DNA from 3 places in the Undibacterium sp. TC4M20W genome. Region 2 is predicted to be linked to each of the others. Evidence: predicted binding sites of a transcription regulator. Region 2 holds the regulator's gene; each other region holds the start of a gene.
The links. The regulator sigma-54, encoded in region 2, starts transcription at its own class of promoters, with help from an activator protein. The targets are predictions, from matches to a motif close to TGGCANGNAANCTGCTTT.
Positions count from the first base shown of each region.

Region 1: a site for sigma-54 is predicted at 2,885-2,902, ahead of ACO0LL_RS24115 (ANTAR domain-containing response regulator). Genes of this name have one in related genera too.
Region 3: a site for sigma-54 is predicted at 1,750-1,767, ahead of adh (aldehyde dehydrogenase). Genes of this name have one in related genera too.

Region 1 covers NZ_JBMPPI010000027.1:58,843-63,755, forward strand. Annotated here, with positions in the region: gene ACO0LL_RS24100 (RsmB/NOP family class I SAM-dependent RNA methyltransferase) at 1-24, shown strand, start outside; gene ACO0LL_RS24105 (mechanosensitive ion channel family protein) at 106-1,404, shown strand; gene ACO0LL_RS24110 (DesA family fatty acid desaturase) at 1,596-2,753, shown strand; gene ACO0LL_RS24115 (ANTAR domain-containing response regulator) at 3,003-3,623, shown strand; gene ACO0LL_RS24120 (chemotaxis protein CheW) at 3,941-4,438, shown strand; gene ACO0LL_RS24125 (methyl-accepting chemotaxis protein) at 4,490-4,913, shown strand, end outside.
Region 2 covers NZ_JBMPPI010000001.1:24,373-29,285, forward strand. Annotated here, with positions in the region: gene lptC (LPS export ABC transporter periplasmic protein LptC) at 1-273, shown strand, start outside; gene ACO0LL_RS00115 (LptA/OstA family protein) at 294-857, shown strand; gene lptB (LPS export ABC transporter ATP-binding protein) at 859-1,614, shown strand; gene ACO0LL_RS00125 (RNA polymerase factor sigma-54) at 1,626-3,116, shown strand; gene hpf (ribosome hibernation-promoting factor, HPF/YfiA family) at 3,224-3,571, shown strand; gene ACO0LL_RS00135 (enoyl-CoA hydratase/isomerase family protein) at 4,197-4,913, shown strand, end outside.
Region 3 covers NZ_JBMPPI010000004.1:368,668-373,580, reverse strand. Annotated here, with positions in the region: gene ACO0LL_RS08035 (Tex family protein) at 1-1,553, shown strand, start outside; gene adh (aldehyde dehydrogenase) at 1,825-3,345, shown strand; gene ACO0LL_RS08025 (DUF779 domain-containing protein) at 3,568-3,957, shown strand; gene ACO0LL_RS08020 (sigma-54-dependent Fis family transcriptional regulator) at 3,958-4,913, opposite strand, start outside.

The DNA.
Region 1 (4,913 bases), on a different contig from region 2:
CCAGATGCGGAAGCAGAAGATTAATACCGCCATTCACTTCAAGTCTCCGAGCGCACGATAAGCACGTACGAAAAGCACGCACAATAAGCACAATAAGCACCGCCTATGAGCACACCTTTACTTGCCAGTTTGTTGTCTGATTTATCCAAGGATCTGGGCCAGCCTGATTTTTACTGGCAAGTTGGGGTGGTTGCTCTTTGTTTTAGCCTCGCCTGGGCATTGTCGCGTGCGCTCAGGCGCAGTTTTACCGCCAAAGACAGCGATTCTGGCGTGGTGAAACTGGGTGTGGAAAGTTTTACCCGCGTACTCTCGCCAACTCTGGCGCTGATTTTTATCCTGATCGCAAAAATGATTTTAGGCAAATGGCAGCATACGCATTTGCTGTCCCTGTTGTTTCCCATCATAGGTTCACTGGCACTGATACGCTTTGCGCTGTATGTCGTGCGGCAAACCTTTGCACGTGATGGCTATATAGGTAATTTCCTCGCCGTCTTTGAAAAGCTGTTTGCCAGCCTGGTCTGGCTGGGTGTTGTTCTGCATTTTACCGGTCTGGGCCTGGAGTTGTTCACGGCCCTCGATGAGGCTTCCCTGCCTTTAGGTAAAAACAAGGTATCTCTGCTGACCATACTGCAAGCCGTGGCCTCGGTCGTGGTTACCCTGGTCGTCGCCATGTGGGCCAGTGCTGCGCTAGAAACGCGCCTGATGAAGTTGCCGAATGCGCATACTTCGCTAAAAGTTGTCTTGTCGAGGGTAAGCAAGGCAGTATTCATCTTGCTGGCGATACTCATCAGCCTGACTCTGGTTGGCATAGACCTGACAGTGCTGTCTGTCTTTGGTGGTGCTCTCGGTGTGGGGCTGGGTTTTGGTTTGCAAAAAATCACCAGCAGTTATGTATCCGGTTTCATCATCCTGCTTGACCGCAGCATGTCCATAGGCGACATGATCACTGTCGATAAATATAGCGGGCGGGTTACGCAAATCAATACCCGCTATACCGTCTTGCAGGGAACCGATGGTGGCGAAGCTGTCATACCGAATGAGATGCTGGTGTCTTCACCGGTGCAGAATTATTCCCTCAGTGACAGGACGGTCGCCATGTGGACTGACATGACAGTCGGCTACGAAACCGACCTCGGAAAAATCATGCCCACCCTTGGTCAGGCTGCCGCAACTGTCGAGCGAGTTTGCAAAGACCCAGCGCCTGCCGCCTATTTGCTGAAGTTTGGGGCAGATGGCTTTGAGCTGCGGGTAGGGTTCTGGATTGCCGATCCTGAAAATGGTCGTTCCAGCGTCATGTCTGCCGTGAATCTTGCTTTGTGGCAGGTTTTGCAAGAGCATCAGGTGAATTTGCCCTATGGTCAGCGGGTTGTGACTTTAATTAACAGTCCAGCTAAAGAAACTTGAGGCAAGGCAATAATATTAGTTCTAGAATTGGGTGAATACCTCTAAAACCGCGTACAATGCCGTCCGATGTCTATAATGAAAAAAGTTGATGGCGTTTTTGCGAAATCAACCAAGATGCCGTCAATAACAATGGAGTACATGTCATTTTGAGCACTTTTATCGATACAGTAGTTGATTTTCTGTCCAACGGCATGACCCGTGCGACAGCCTGGCAGGTATTTATCTTCACGATGGTCGTGACGCATATAACGATTGCCAGTGTGACCATATTCCTGCACCGCTGCCAGGCCCACCGCGCCCTGGAGTTGCATGCGATCCCCAGCCATTTCTTCCGCTTTTGGTTGTGGTTGACCACTGGACAGGTGACCAAGGAATGGGCTGCGATTCACCGCAAACATCATGCCAAGTGCGAAACTGAAGAAGATCCGCATAGCCCGGTAACGCGTGGTATCAAAAAAGTCTTGCTCGAAGGCGCAGAACTGTATCGTGCAGAATCCAAGAACCTGGAAACCATGGAAAAGTATGGCCATGGCACACCAGATGACTGGATGGAGCGCAATGTATATACCCGCTTTAGCTGGCAAGGCGTGGCCCTGATGCTGATTATCGACTTCATGCTGTTTGGTGTTGTTGGCGTCACAGTATGGGCTGTACAGATGTTGTGGATACCGGTGACTGCCGCGGGCATCATCAACGGCATTGGTCATTACTGGGGTTATCGCAATTACGATTGCACCGATGCCTCACGCAATATCCTGCCTATCGGTATTTTGATTGGCGGTGAAGAACTGCATAACAATCACCATACATTTGGTACATCTGCAAAATTGTCGTCCAAATGGTATGAGTTCGACATAGGCTGGCTGTATATCCGCAGCATGGAGATCGTTGGTCTGGCCAAGGTCAAGAAAGTCGCTCCTGAACCCAAGTTCAAGGAAATCAAGACCGTCGTCGATCTGGAAACACTGCAAGCCGTGATCACCAACCGTTATGACGTCATGGCCAAATACACCAAGTCCCTGCGCCGCGCCTGGAGCGAAGAAGTCGCCAGCCTGCGTGAAAAAGCCATGTTCGAAGCGCAGATGCTGAAATCGACCAAAAAATTATTGCAGCGTGAACCAACCAAACTTGAAGCACCGCAGCAACAGCAATTGTCTGAAGTACTGGCGCATAGCCTGGCACTGAAAACCATGCATGATATGCGCGTGGAACTGGGCCTGATCTGGGAACGTTCTACCGTCAGCCGTGAGCAACTGGTACAGCAATTGCAGGACTGGTGCGTACGTGCAGAGGCATCTGGTATCCAGACTCTGCGTGAATTCTCCCTGAGGTTACGCACTTACGCCTGATAGCGTCATGTTAAAAAAACGGCACTTCGGTGCCGTTTTGTTTTTCTCCGTCATGAGGAATGAATTTTTTAGGTGATGCTAGCGATTGAACAATGAGTAAAGATTGTTGTGGCTCAATGTAAATCTGGATATGGCCAACAAATTGTTTTCTGATCATATGATTGTTGGTAAAGTGAAGCTATGGTTTTCGCGCTTGTCCTGAATTGTCTGACATTAATGCTAGTTTCCTGATAGCAGAAAAGGTTTTGTATGATTGCCAGTGTCAATATAAAAAGCAGGGTGCTGCTTGTTGATGATGATCAGGTCACTCTCACATTGCTGAGTAAAATTCTTGAGAAAGCGGGATATGAAATTATCCAGGCTCAATGTGGTGAAGATGCCTTGAATGTCATCCTCATGCAGGAACCAGATATTGCCCTGCTTGACATTAACATGCCTGGCATGTCGGGGCTTGATCTGGCTGATCGACTGCGTACGGAGACATCCATACCATTCATGTTTTTGTCCGCCACTTCAGACAGTGATATCGTTAAGCAGGCGGTTGAGTACGGTGCAGTAGGCTATATGGTCAAGCCAGTCGATGTGCTAAATATCGTCCCTACGGTTGAGGCAAGTCTTGCGCGCGCCAATGAAATCAAAAAATTGAAGAAAAATGAGGTCAACCTTACTTCTGCTTTGGCTTCCGGGCGAGAAACCAGCATGGCTGTAGGTTTGTTGGTGGCCAAGTTTCAATCCAACCGGCAAGTTGCTTTCGATGTGTTGCGCAACTATGCCCGCTCTAATCGCAGACCCATTCATGAAGTGGCTGTTGAGCTATTGCAGGCAGAGGAAACGATTAATCAATTTAGAAACTTGTTTAGCGGAAAGTAAATTAAGGTCAGCAGAGATGGTTAAATCTTGTTTCTCTTGATTGCCTGATGGAAATTTTCGTTTATTATTCTGCTCAGGCGTTGCTACTTGAAGTTGTAGCGTCTGCCCCATAACCAATCCCCCGTTATGGGACGTCACATCAAATACCGTCTGTTGTCGCCACTCTACCGCGACATATTGTCGGTTTCACCGGCCCAGAACCGCCGTCTTCCCTAATCGTATAGTTTCTTGTCTTTCGCTGGCGAATTGTCCAGGCGTCAACTCGAATCTTGTTTTGTCCCGCACTTATAAACGCGGGCAGATCGAAAGGAGCAGATATGTTCACCAATATCATCCAGCAGGACACAGCAAATGTGAATTGCCCACACAAAGAATTTCTTTGCTTTGGCCTTGGTGCCGAAGAGTTCGGTATCGATATTCATAAGATACAGGAAATTCGCAATTATGAAATCACAACGACAGTAGCAAATACACCTGATTATTTGAAAGGAGTTATTAATCTCCGCGGGATTATCGTTCCCATCATTGATATGCGTATCAGATTCAAGTTTGGTCAAGCAGTCTATAACGAATTTACCGTCGTCATTATTCTTCATTTAACAGACCGCGTAGTCGGCATCGTTGTTGATAGGGTTGCCGATGTAGTGACCCTGACCAGCGACGATATACGTCAGATTCCGCATCATGACGTCGCAGATGCATCTACTTATTTATTGGGCATAGGTACGGTAGATCAGCGAATGCTGATTTTGATCGACATCGACCATTTACTTGCCAACGAACAGGCATTGCTGACCAGTGCTTTGATTAATTAATCGCTACTGTGACTTATACCGTCTAAAGGAATGAAAATGAACTTCAAGAATATGAAAATTGCTCACAAGCTAGGCCTGAGTTTCAGTGTGATCATCGGCTTGCTGCTTGTCCTCGCCGGTTTGTCATTTGTCCGTGTAACTCAGTTGAGCACTGATATTGACATGATGTCCAATGACCGTTACCCTAAAATCGTGCTGGCCCAGACGATCAAGGATGAGTTGAATGAAGTCGCCAGAAACATGCGCAATATCCTGCTCATGACCGATGCTTCCGCACTAGAAAAAGAATATGCCAACATCGACGAGAGCACGGGCATCATCAACAAATCCATAAACTCGCTGGATAAAGGCATCCGTACCAGTAAGGGCAGGGAATTACTCCTGGTCTCAATTACTGCAAAAGAGAAATTTACTCCTTTACTTAATAGCTTCCTGACTTTGACTCGCAAGGGAGAAAAGGACCATGCATTAGAGC
Region 2 (4,913 bases):
CATGACATGGTTCACCTGTATGACAATGTCAGCATGGAAAGGCCCGAGGGCCTGAGTTCACAATTCGTGCGTGTGGAGTCTGATTATCTTTTGCTCCTGCCGGATGACGATATCGTTAAAACCGACAAACCGGTTTCAATTACGACCGGCAAACTGCATTCAACTGCAACTGGCATGATTGCCAATAATTCAACCCAAGGCCTGGAATTGCTGAGCAAGGTTTACATTCAACTCAAGAAACGTGAACCAGCTCCCAAAACCGGGAATAAATAAGCAAGAAAGCGAATATGCACATGATCAAAACATCATTTAGCGTCACACGCTTGATCAGCCTGGCCTGCCTGGGCCTGGCCTGTGTTTCTGCAAATGCAGAAAAAGCCGACAGTAATAAAGAAACCATCATCAAAGCCGGTTATGGCATCAGTGATGGCAAAGCCAGCGTCAGCAGATTATCCAAGGGCGTGTCTCTGGTGCGCGGCACCCTGACCGTCACTTCTGAGAGTGCTGTCGTGACCGAAGCCCCGAATGGCGATCAGTTTGTTGTTCTGACAGGTGGCAGTGGCCGCAAAGTCACCTTCCGCCAGAAGCGCGATGGTGGCCCTGATCTGTGGGTAGATGGAGAAGCTGACCGTGCTGAATACAACCAGAGTACAGAAATCGTCAAATTCATTTCCAAGGCCAAGGTACGCTACCTCGAAGGCAAACGCGTCACCCAGGAACAGGAAGGTGAGTACCTGTCTTATGACAGCAAGAATGATGTTTTTGTTGGCACGAATTCGACCAGTGGCCAGCATGTAGATGGCTCAGGCAATATCACCATCACCTTGCAACCAAAACCAGAAAAACAGGCTAAATAAGATGACTGCACAGTCAAGCAGCACCTTGCTTGTCAAGGGCTTGCAAAAGCGCTATGGCGCGCGCCAGGTCGTGCGCGATGTCTCACTGCTATTGAAAAGCGGTGAGGTGGTGGGTTTGCTGGGGCCGAATGGCGCAGGCAAGACCACCTCGTTTTACATGATCGTTGGCCTGGTACCTTCAGATGCTGGAGATATCACGATTGATGACGTGAATATTTCGCAACTACCTATCCATGAACGTGCCGTACTGGGTTTGTCTTACCTGCCACAGGAAGCTTCGGTATTTCGCAAGCTGACAGTAGAAGACAATATCCGCGCCGTACTCGAATTGCAAAAAGACAGCGAAGGCAAATATCTCGGTGCCAAGAAAATTGAGCAAAGGCTCAATGCCCTGCTGGCAGATTTGCAGATAGAAAAAATACGTGAAAGCCAGGCCCTGTCACTGTCAGGCGGTGAACGCCGCCGCGTCGAAATTGCCCGCGCACTGGCGACCAACCCACGCTTTGTCTTGCTGGATGAGCCCTTTGCCGGTGTTGATCCTATCGCCGTCATCGAAATTCAACGCATTGTGCGCTTCCTCAAGGAACGCGGCATAGGCGTGCTGATTACCGATCATAATGTACGCGAAACCCTGGGCATCTGCGATCACGCCTATATCATCAACCAGGGCGCGGTACTTGCCAGCGGCAAGCCTGACGACATCATACAAAATGAATCTGTACGTCGCGTTTATCTCGGAGAACACTTCCGGATGTGACGGGAATCATCATGAAACAAAGCCTGCAACTACGTACCTCACAACATCTGGCCTTAACGCCGCAATTGCAGCAATCAATACGATTATTGCAGTTATCCACTTTGGAATTGCATCAGGAGCTGGAGACGCTGCTGACTGATAACCCCATGCTGGAACGTGTCGATGATCCCCTCGATCACGCCGTACGCCTGCTGGCTGACGGTGCCATCAATACCAGCAGTACTTCTGCAGATGCTGGCATGGAAGCACCGGCAGCAAGAGAAGACAGTGACAGGTCAGCAGAACCGGCTGCCGCTGATGCAGAAACCGTCATCAGCAATGACAGCACCACTTCCAGCGAAGAAGACTGGGGCTTTGATGATGTACAGCATGGCAGCAAATCTGGCGATGATGAAGATGGCCGCCCGCAGCTCGGTGCAGCCCATATCACCCTGCGTGAGCACTTGCAGGAACAGATGCGTCTTAACCTGCGCGAACCGCGTGACCGTGCCCTGGTCGAGTTGATGATCGATGCGATCGACAATAACGGTTACCTGACCGAAACATTAGATGAAATACATGCCAGTTTGCCACTGGAACTGTGCGTAGAACCAGAAGAGCTGGCGTTTGCGCTGAACATGTTGCAAAGCTTTGACCCGGCTGGTGTCGGTGCGCGCAGCCCGTCTGAATGTCTGGCCTTGCAAATCAGGCGTCTGCCAAAAGTTGCTTTCGTCACACGCAGGCTGGCATTGCAAATTGTTGAAACGCAACTGGCTTTATTTGCCCAAAGAGATTTCACCAAACTCAAGAAAATCTTCGATTGCGATGATGAAGATTTGCGCGATGCACAAACTATCATCCGCCTGTGCAAACCACGACCTGGCCTGGCCTTTGCTGCCGATGAATCGGACTATGTCGTACCCGATGTGATCGTCAGAAAATCCGGCAACGGCTGGCAAGTCATGTTGAATCAGGATGTCATGCCCAGGCTGCGGGTAAGCAGCATGTATGCCAACATCATGAAGCAAAACCGTGGCGAGGCTGGCATGGGCGCGCAATTGCAGGAAGCCCGCTGGCTGATCAAGAATATGCGGCAACGTTTTGAGACTATATTGCGCGTTGCACAAGCCATAGTCGAAAGGCAACGCAATTTTTTCACCCACGGTGCTGTTGCAATGCGCCCCCTTGTTTTGCGCGAAATTGCTGATACACTAGGATTACACGAGAGCACTATCTCGCGTGTAACAACCCAAAAATACATGTTGACCCCACATGGCATGTTTGAGTTGAAGTACTTTTTCGGCAGCCATGTCGCGACGGAAACAGGGGGTGAAGCATCTTCCACCGCGATACGTGCACTCATCAAGCAGTTGATAGGAGCAGAAGACCAGAAAAGCCCACTCTCTGATAGCAAAATTGCAGACATGCTGGGTGAACAGGGCATGGTAATTGCCCGACGGACAGTTGCCAAATACCGTGAAGCCCTCAAAATCCCCCCAGTCAGTTTGCGTAAATCTTTGTAAGCAGTCCTTGTAATCACGGTTTGAATTGCTATATATGATTTAGCTCAAGGCAAATAAATGCTGAGAGCGTATCGTTATAGCAAGCAACATCACTATAGGAGCACAGTATGAATCTCACCATCAGTGGACATCACGTCGAAGTAACTCCTGCAATTCGTGAATATGTACATACCAAACTAGAACGTATCAGGCGGCATTTCGACCAGGTCATTGATATCGCCGTCATCCTGACGGTGGACAAGCTCCGGGAAAAGGAAAAACGACACAAAGCCGACATCAATTTGCATATCAGCGGTAAAGATATTCACGTTGAAAGCCTGGCGCATGATCTGTATGCAGCAATCGATGCACTGGTAGATAAACTTGATCGCCAGGTCATCAAGCATAAAGATAAAATGCAAGACCATCAGCACGACGCCATCAAGCACATACCTGATCCGGCATCGGCTTCATAAGACCCCAGTCCTTACCTGAACAGGGTTACGGACATCCAAAACAAGGACGCTAAAAGGCGTCCTTTTTGTTGGGTTAATGGTTTTGAGGTTAACAATTTACATCAATCATTAACTGAATTGCCTTGCGACAATCCGTACACATGTTAACGTCATTCCAGCGTGCTTTTAGCTGGAATCCAGTGGCTTTCGTGGTATGCCGCAACGCTTGTTACATACCGCACCTTTATGAAAACGTTTGCCCTTCGTGGACACAAGCCGGGTCTCGGCCCGGCAGCCGAAATACTTTCTTTGCGTCGCCAAAGTAAGTATTCAAAGAAAGGCGACCCAGGCGTAGCCGCCCCTTCGGGGTACCCGTTTGTGCAGTACAAAAAATGGGAAGATCCGAAACTCGCTCCGCTCAGACAGCGGCTCTTCTTAATCCATTTTCTGTACTGCACAAACGGCGGCTACACATGGGAACTGCAGAAAATCAAAAACAACTGCAACCCCAAAGTCAAACCCGACAGCAACGGCAACGATCATGCCGCCCTTACTCTATTTCCTCATAAACATATACACCCCGTGACGCCCAAGCCCGACAAAGTTAAAATGGCAGCTTCATCCCTTACCTGCATAGTCAACCACCATGAGCGAATTTGTACTTACCTCCGTCAAGAACAATATAGGCTACATCACCCTAGACAGACCCAAAGCATTGAACTCGCTGTCACTCGATATGGTAAGAGCGCTGACGACGACCTTGCTGACCTGGCAGGATGATCAGAGTGTGCGCGCGGTGTTTATTCAAAGCAGCAGCAAAAAGGCATTTTGCGCGGGTGGAGATATTCGTTTTTTCTATGACGTGGGCACGGCCACACCCAAAGGTGATTCTGCCCTGCTGGAAGATTTTTTCACTGAAGAATATGCCTTAAATCATTTAATCCATTTCTACCCGAAACCCTATATCGCGCTGATGAATGGCGTGGTCATGGGCGGTGGCATGGGTATCGCGCAGGCAGGTGAAGATTGCCGTTTGCGCATCGTCACCGAGCGTACCAAGATGGCGATGCCGGAAGTGAATATCGGCCTGTTCCCTGACGTAGGCGGTGGTTATTTCCTGTCGCGCACTGAGGGGGAAATTGGTACTTACCTGGGACTGACTGGCGAAATCATCACCGCTGCCGACGCCATCTATGCAGGTCTGGCGGATGTCTATATACCTACTGCAGAAATACCTGCACTGATGAATTTGCTCATTGAAAGCACAGCCACAGACCTGCGCCTGGCGATACGCGATTTCGCTGCAGCTTTTGCAGACCAGGCGAAACCGGATACCAGCAAACTGGCAACTCAACATGCGGCC
Region 3 (4,913 bases), on a different contig from region 2:
GCCGCATCGCTGCCCGCTTTGGCGTGAGCCAGAAAGACCGCCCAGCCGACAAATGGCTGGTCGATACTGTGCGCTGGGCCTGGCGCGTCAAGGTCTTCATGCATCTCGATACTGAGCTGATGGGCAAGCTGCGCGAAACCGCAGAAGTCGAAGCCATCAATGTCTTTGCGCGCAACCTCAAAGCCCTGCTGCTGGCCGCACCTGCTGGCCCACGCGCCACCATGGGCCTTGATCCTGGCCTGCGCACCGGTGTCAAAGTAGCGATCGTGGATGCCACAGGCAAGGTAGTTGAGTACGCCACAATTTACCCGCATCAGCCACGCAACGACTGGGATGGTTCGCTGCATGTATTGGCGCAACTGGCAGCCAAGCACAATGTCTCGCTGATCTCTATCGGCAATGGCACGGCATCGCGTGAAACCGACAAACTGGCAGGCGATTTGATCAAGCTCAAGCCTGAACTGAAACTGACCAAGATCGTGGTTTCTGAAGCGGGTGCATCGGTGTATTCTGCCTCTGAATTTGCGTCCAAAGAATTGCCTGACCTGGATGTATCCATCCGTGGTGCAGTATCAATTGCACGCCGCCTGCAAGACCCGTTGGCGGAACTGGTGAAGATCGATCCCAAGTCCATAGGTGTAGGCCAGTACCAGCATGACGTCAGCCAGTCACAACTGGCGCGCTCACTCGATGCAGTGGTTGAAGATTGCGTGAATGCGGTTGGTGTCGATGTGAATACGGCTTCTGCACCTTTGCTGGCGCGTGTCTCTGGACTGTCGTCCAGCGTGGCACAAAGCATCGTCAATTTCCGCGATGCCAAGGGCATGTTCAACTCGCGTTCAGACTTGCGTGCAGTACCGCGCCTGGGTGACAAGACATTCGAACAAGCCGCCGGTTTCTTGCGCATCATGAATGGCAGCAACCCGCTTGATGCTTCCGCAGTCCACCCCGAATCTTATCCGCTGGTAGAAAAAATCCTGGCGGATATTAAGAAGGATGTGAAGGGCGTCATCGGTGATTCTGGTTTGTTGAAATCCCTGAATCCAGCTAAATACGCCGATGAAAAATTCGGTGTACCGACCATCACGGACATCATAGGCGAACTGGAAAAACCAGGCCGTGACCCACGTCCTGAATTCACTACTGCCACCTTCAAGGACGGCGTAGAAGAAATCAAGGATTTGCGCCCCGACATGATTTTGGAAGGCGTAGTCACCAACGTTGCCGCCTTTGGTGCTTTCGTTGATATTGGTGTGCATCAGGATGGTCTGGTACATATCTCTGCCTTGTCGAATACCTTCGTCAAGGACCCGCATACAGTTGTTAAAGCTGGCCAGGTTGTCAAAGTGAAAGTGCTGGAAGTCGATGTCAAACGCCAGCGTATCGCGCTGACCATGCGCCTGAGCGATGCTGCGCCTGTAGCAGGCAGCAAGCCTGAACAGCGTGGCGACCGTAACGACGCCAAGCGCCTCAATCAACATCGCTCACAAGCTCAGGCACCAGCACCCTCGGGTAATGCGATGGCAGCGGCGTTTGCGAAATTGCGTGGGTAAGTAATAAACTTGTTGATCAGACTGTCCCAAATTGTGACAGTCTGATCAGTGTTGCGAAATAATGTGACATATGAATTTTCCACTTATCTCTTCTCCGCAAATCCTTCACCAGCATCAGCAGTAAATCCCCCTCTGTACCTTTCCTATCTCCAGTCTGCACCTGCTGTGTTTTTCTGTCAGGAAAACATTCCCATCATGGCACGCCATTTGCGTTGTTATCCCCGTGTCGCAGCTTATGCGCACCATCTAATAAACAACGGAGACCACCATCATGAACATGGCAGACATCAGCAAACTCGGCATCAGCAATCCTTTCGCCAAACGCTACGATAATTTCATAGGCGGTAAATTTGTGGCCCCGGTCAAGGGTGAATATTTCGAGAATATCAGTCCTGTCATCGGCCAGGCTTTTTGTGAAGTGGCACGCTCAACGGCTGAAGATGTGGAGCTGGCACTTGATGCTGCCCATGCTGCCAAAGTGGCCTGGGGCAAAACTTCACCAGCCGACCGTGCCAATATTCTCAACAAGATCGCTGACCGCATGGAAGCCAACCTGAGTCTGCTGGCGACTGCAGAGACTATAGACAATGGCAAACCCATACGCGAAACCATGGCGGCAGATATCCCGCTGGCGATTGACCACTTCCGTTATTTTGCCGGTTGCATACGTGCGCAGGAAGGCTCGGTTTCACAGATCGATGACCAGACTTATGCCTATCATTTTCATGAACCACTGGGCGTGGTCGGTCAGATCATTCCATGGAACTTCCCTATCCTGATGGCAGTATGGAAAATGGCCCCAGCACTGGCCGCAGGCAATTGCATAGTCATGAAACCGGCAGAGCAAACACCAGCCTCCATCATGGTATTGGTTGATTTGATCAAGGACCTGTTACCGCCTGGCGTATTCAATGTCGTCAATGGTTTTGGCCTGGAGGCCGGCAAGCCACTGGCATCGAGCAAGCGCATCGCCAAGATTGCCTTTACCGGTGAGACTGGCACTGGCCGCCTGATCATGCAATATGCTTCGCAAAACCTGATCCCTGTGACTTTGGAACTGGGTGGAAAATCGCCGAATGTCTTCTTTGCCGATGTCATGGAAAAAGATGATGCCTTCTTCGACAAATGCCTGGAAGGCTTTGCCATGTTCGCACTGAACCAGGGTGAAGTCTGTACCTGCCCTTCACGCGTGTTGATACAGGAATCCATCTATGACCAGTTCATGGCCAGGGCAATCAAGCGCGTCGCCGCCATCAAGCAGGGCAACCCGCTCGACAGCACCACCATGATAGGTGCCCAGGCTTCGCAGGAACAGCTGGAAAAAATTCTCTCTTACCTGGACATAGGCAAACAGGAAGGCGCCCAGCTCTTGATAGGCGGCGAAAGAAATATGCTGGATGGCGATCTAGCCAAGGGTTACTACGTCAAACCGACCATCTTCCAAGGTCACAACAAGATGCGTATCTTCCAGGAAGAAATCTTTGGACCTGTGGTGTCCGTGACTACCTTCAAGGATGAAGAAGACGCGATAGCTATCGCCAACGACACCCTGTATGGCTTGGGTGCTGGCTTGTGGACACGCGACGGTTCCCGCGCATTCCGCGTTGGCCGCGCCATTGAAGCTGGCCGCGTCTGGACCAATTGCTACCATCTGTATCCAGCGCATGCAGCATTTGGTGGTTACAAACAATCCGGCATAGGACGCGAGAATCACAAGATGATGCTGGATCATTATCAGCAAACTAAAAACCTGCTGGTAAGCTATAACCCGAATGCGATGGGGTTCTTTTGATTGACATTTAAGACCTCTCAACACAGAGACACGGAGACACAGAGGAAGGCAAGAGAGAAACTGAGAGACCAAAACTTGCTTCTCCTCTTTATGCTTCATTCATCTACTGGCCCATAGAGACATTGCAAAACAGATGTGGATCTTCTCCTGTTTTTTCTCTGTGTCTCTGTGCCTCTGTGGTGAGCTTTTCGGTCTTAAGCATAAACAACCGATACAAACAAAATGACCAACACACCTGCCCGCGTCACTGCCACACCTGCAGCACTCGAATTTATCAGCGTGCTGCAAACCAAATACGGCCCGCTATTATTTTTCCAGTCTGGCGGTTGTTGTGATGGCAGTTCACCGCTTTGTTATGCCAGGAATGAATACGGCATAGGCGATGCCGATGTGTATCTGGGTGATCTGGATGGCACGCCGTTTTATATGGGCAGTGATCAGTTTGAATACTGGCGGCACACACAACTGATCATTGATGTCGTCAATGGCATGGGTGGTATGTTTTCACTCGACAATGGCACAGGCAAACGCTTTTTGACACGTTCACGCCTGTTTACGGATGAAGAAAATGATTTACTGGGTACTGCGGTTTTGCACGGCCCGCAGGCTTGATCAGTCACTCTTCAAAGCGGACAGCTTGCGATAAATTGTATTACGCGACACCCCCAGGGCCTTGGCCGCAGCAGTAACGTTGCCCTGATGTTGCTGCAAGGCTTGTTGTATAGCATCCATTTCCAGCGCATCCAGACTGGCTGGTGTTTGACTCAAGGCTATGGTAGTGGGCTTGAATGCCACGTCCATGTCTTCCAGAAAATCCTCAGGCAAATGTTCGAGACGGATTTCCATGTCGGCGTCCGTCATGACAATGGCAGTGCGCAAGAGATTTGTCAGTTGGCGGAAGTTACCCGGCCAACCATGGGCATGAAATAACTGCATCACTGCAGGCGCAATCTTGTATTGCCTGCCTTCGCTTTCTGTCGCCAGGACTTTAGCAATAACAACATCGAGGTCCGTGCGTTCACGCAAGGGCGGCAGGCGCACTACCAGGCCATTCAGACGGTAATACAGGTCATCACGGAATTCGCCTTTACCTATCATCTCGCGCAGGTTGCGGTTGGTGGCGCAGATCAGGGCGAGGTTGACCGGGATGGATTTGCTGCTACCCAGTGGTGTCACCATACGCTCCTGCAAGACCCGCAGCAAACGGGCTTGCAGATTGAGGGGCATGTCACCGATTTCATCTAGAAAAAGCGTACCGCCATTGGCCTGCAAGATCTTGCCTATATTGCCTTTCTTGCGTGCGCCAGTGAAAGCGCCATCTTCATAGCCGAACAGTTCTGATTCAATCAGGGTCTCTGGTATCGATGCACAATTCACGGCAACAAAGGGGCTGGATTTACGTGGTGAATCATTGTGTACTGCCTGGGCCAGCAATTCCTTGCCGGTACCCGTCTCACCCGTCACCAGTATCGAGATATCACGACCTATGACACGTTTGAGTTTATCGATGGCGCGGGCAAGTTGCTGGTCGCCGGTATCCAGATAATGCAGGCTGGATAGCTTGGGTT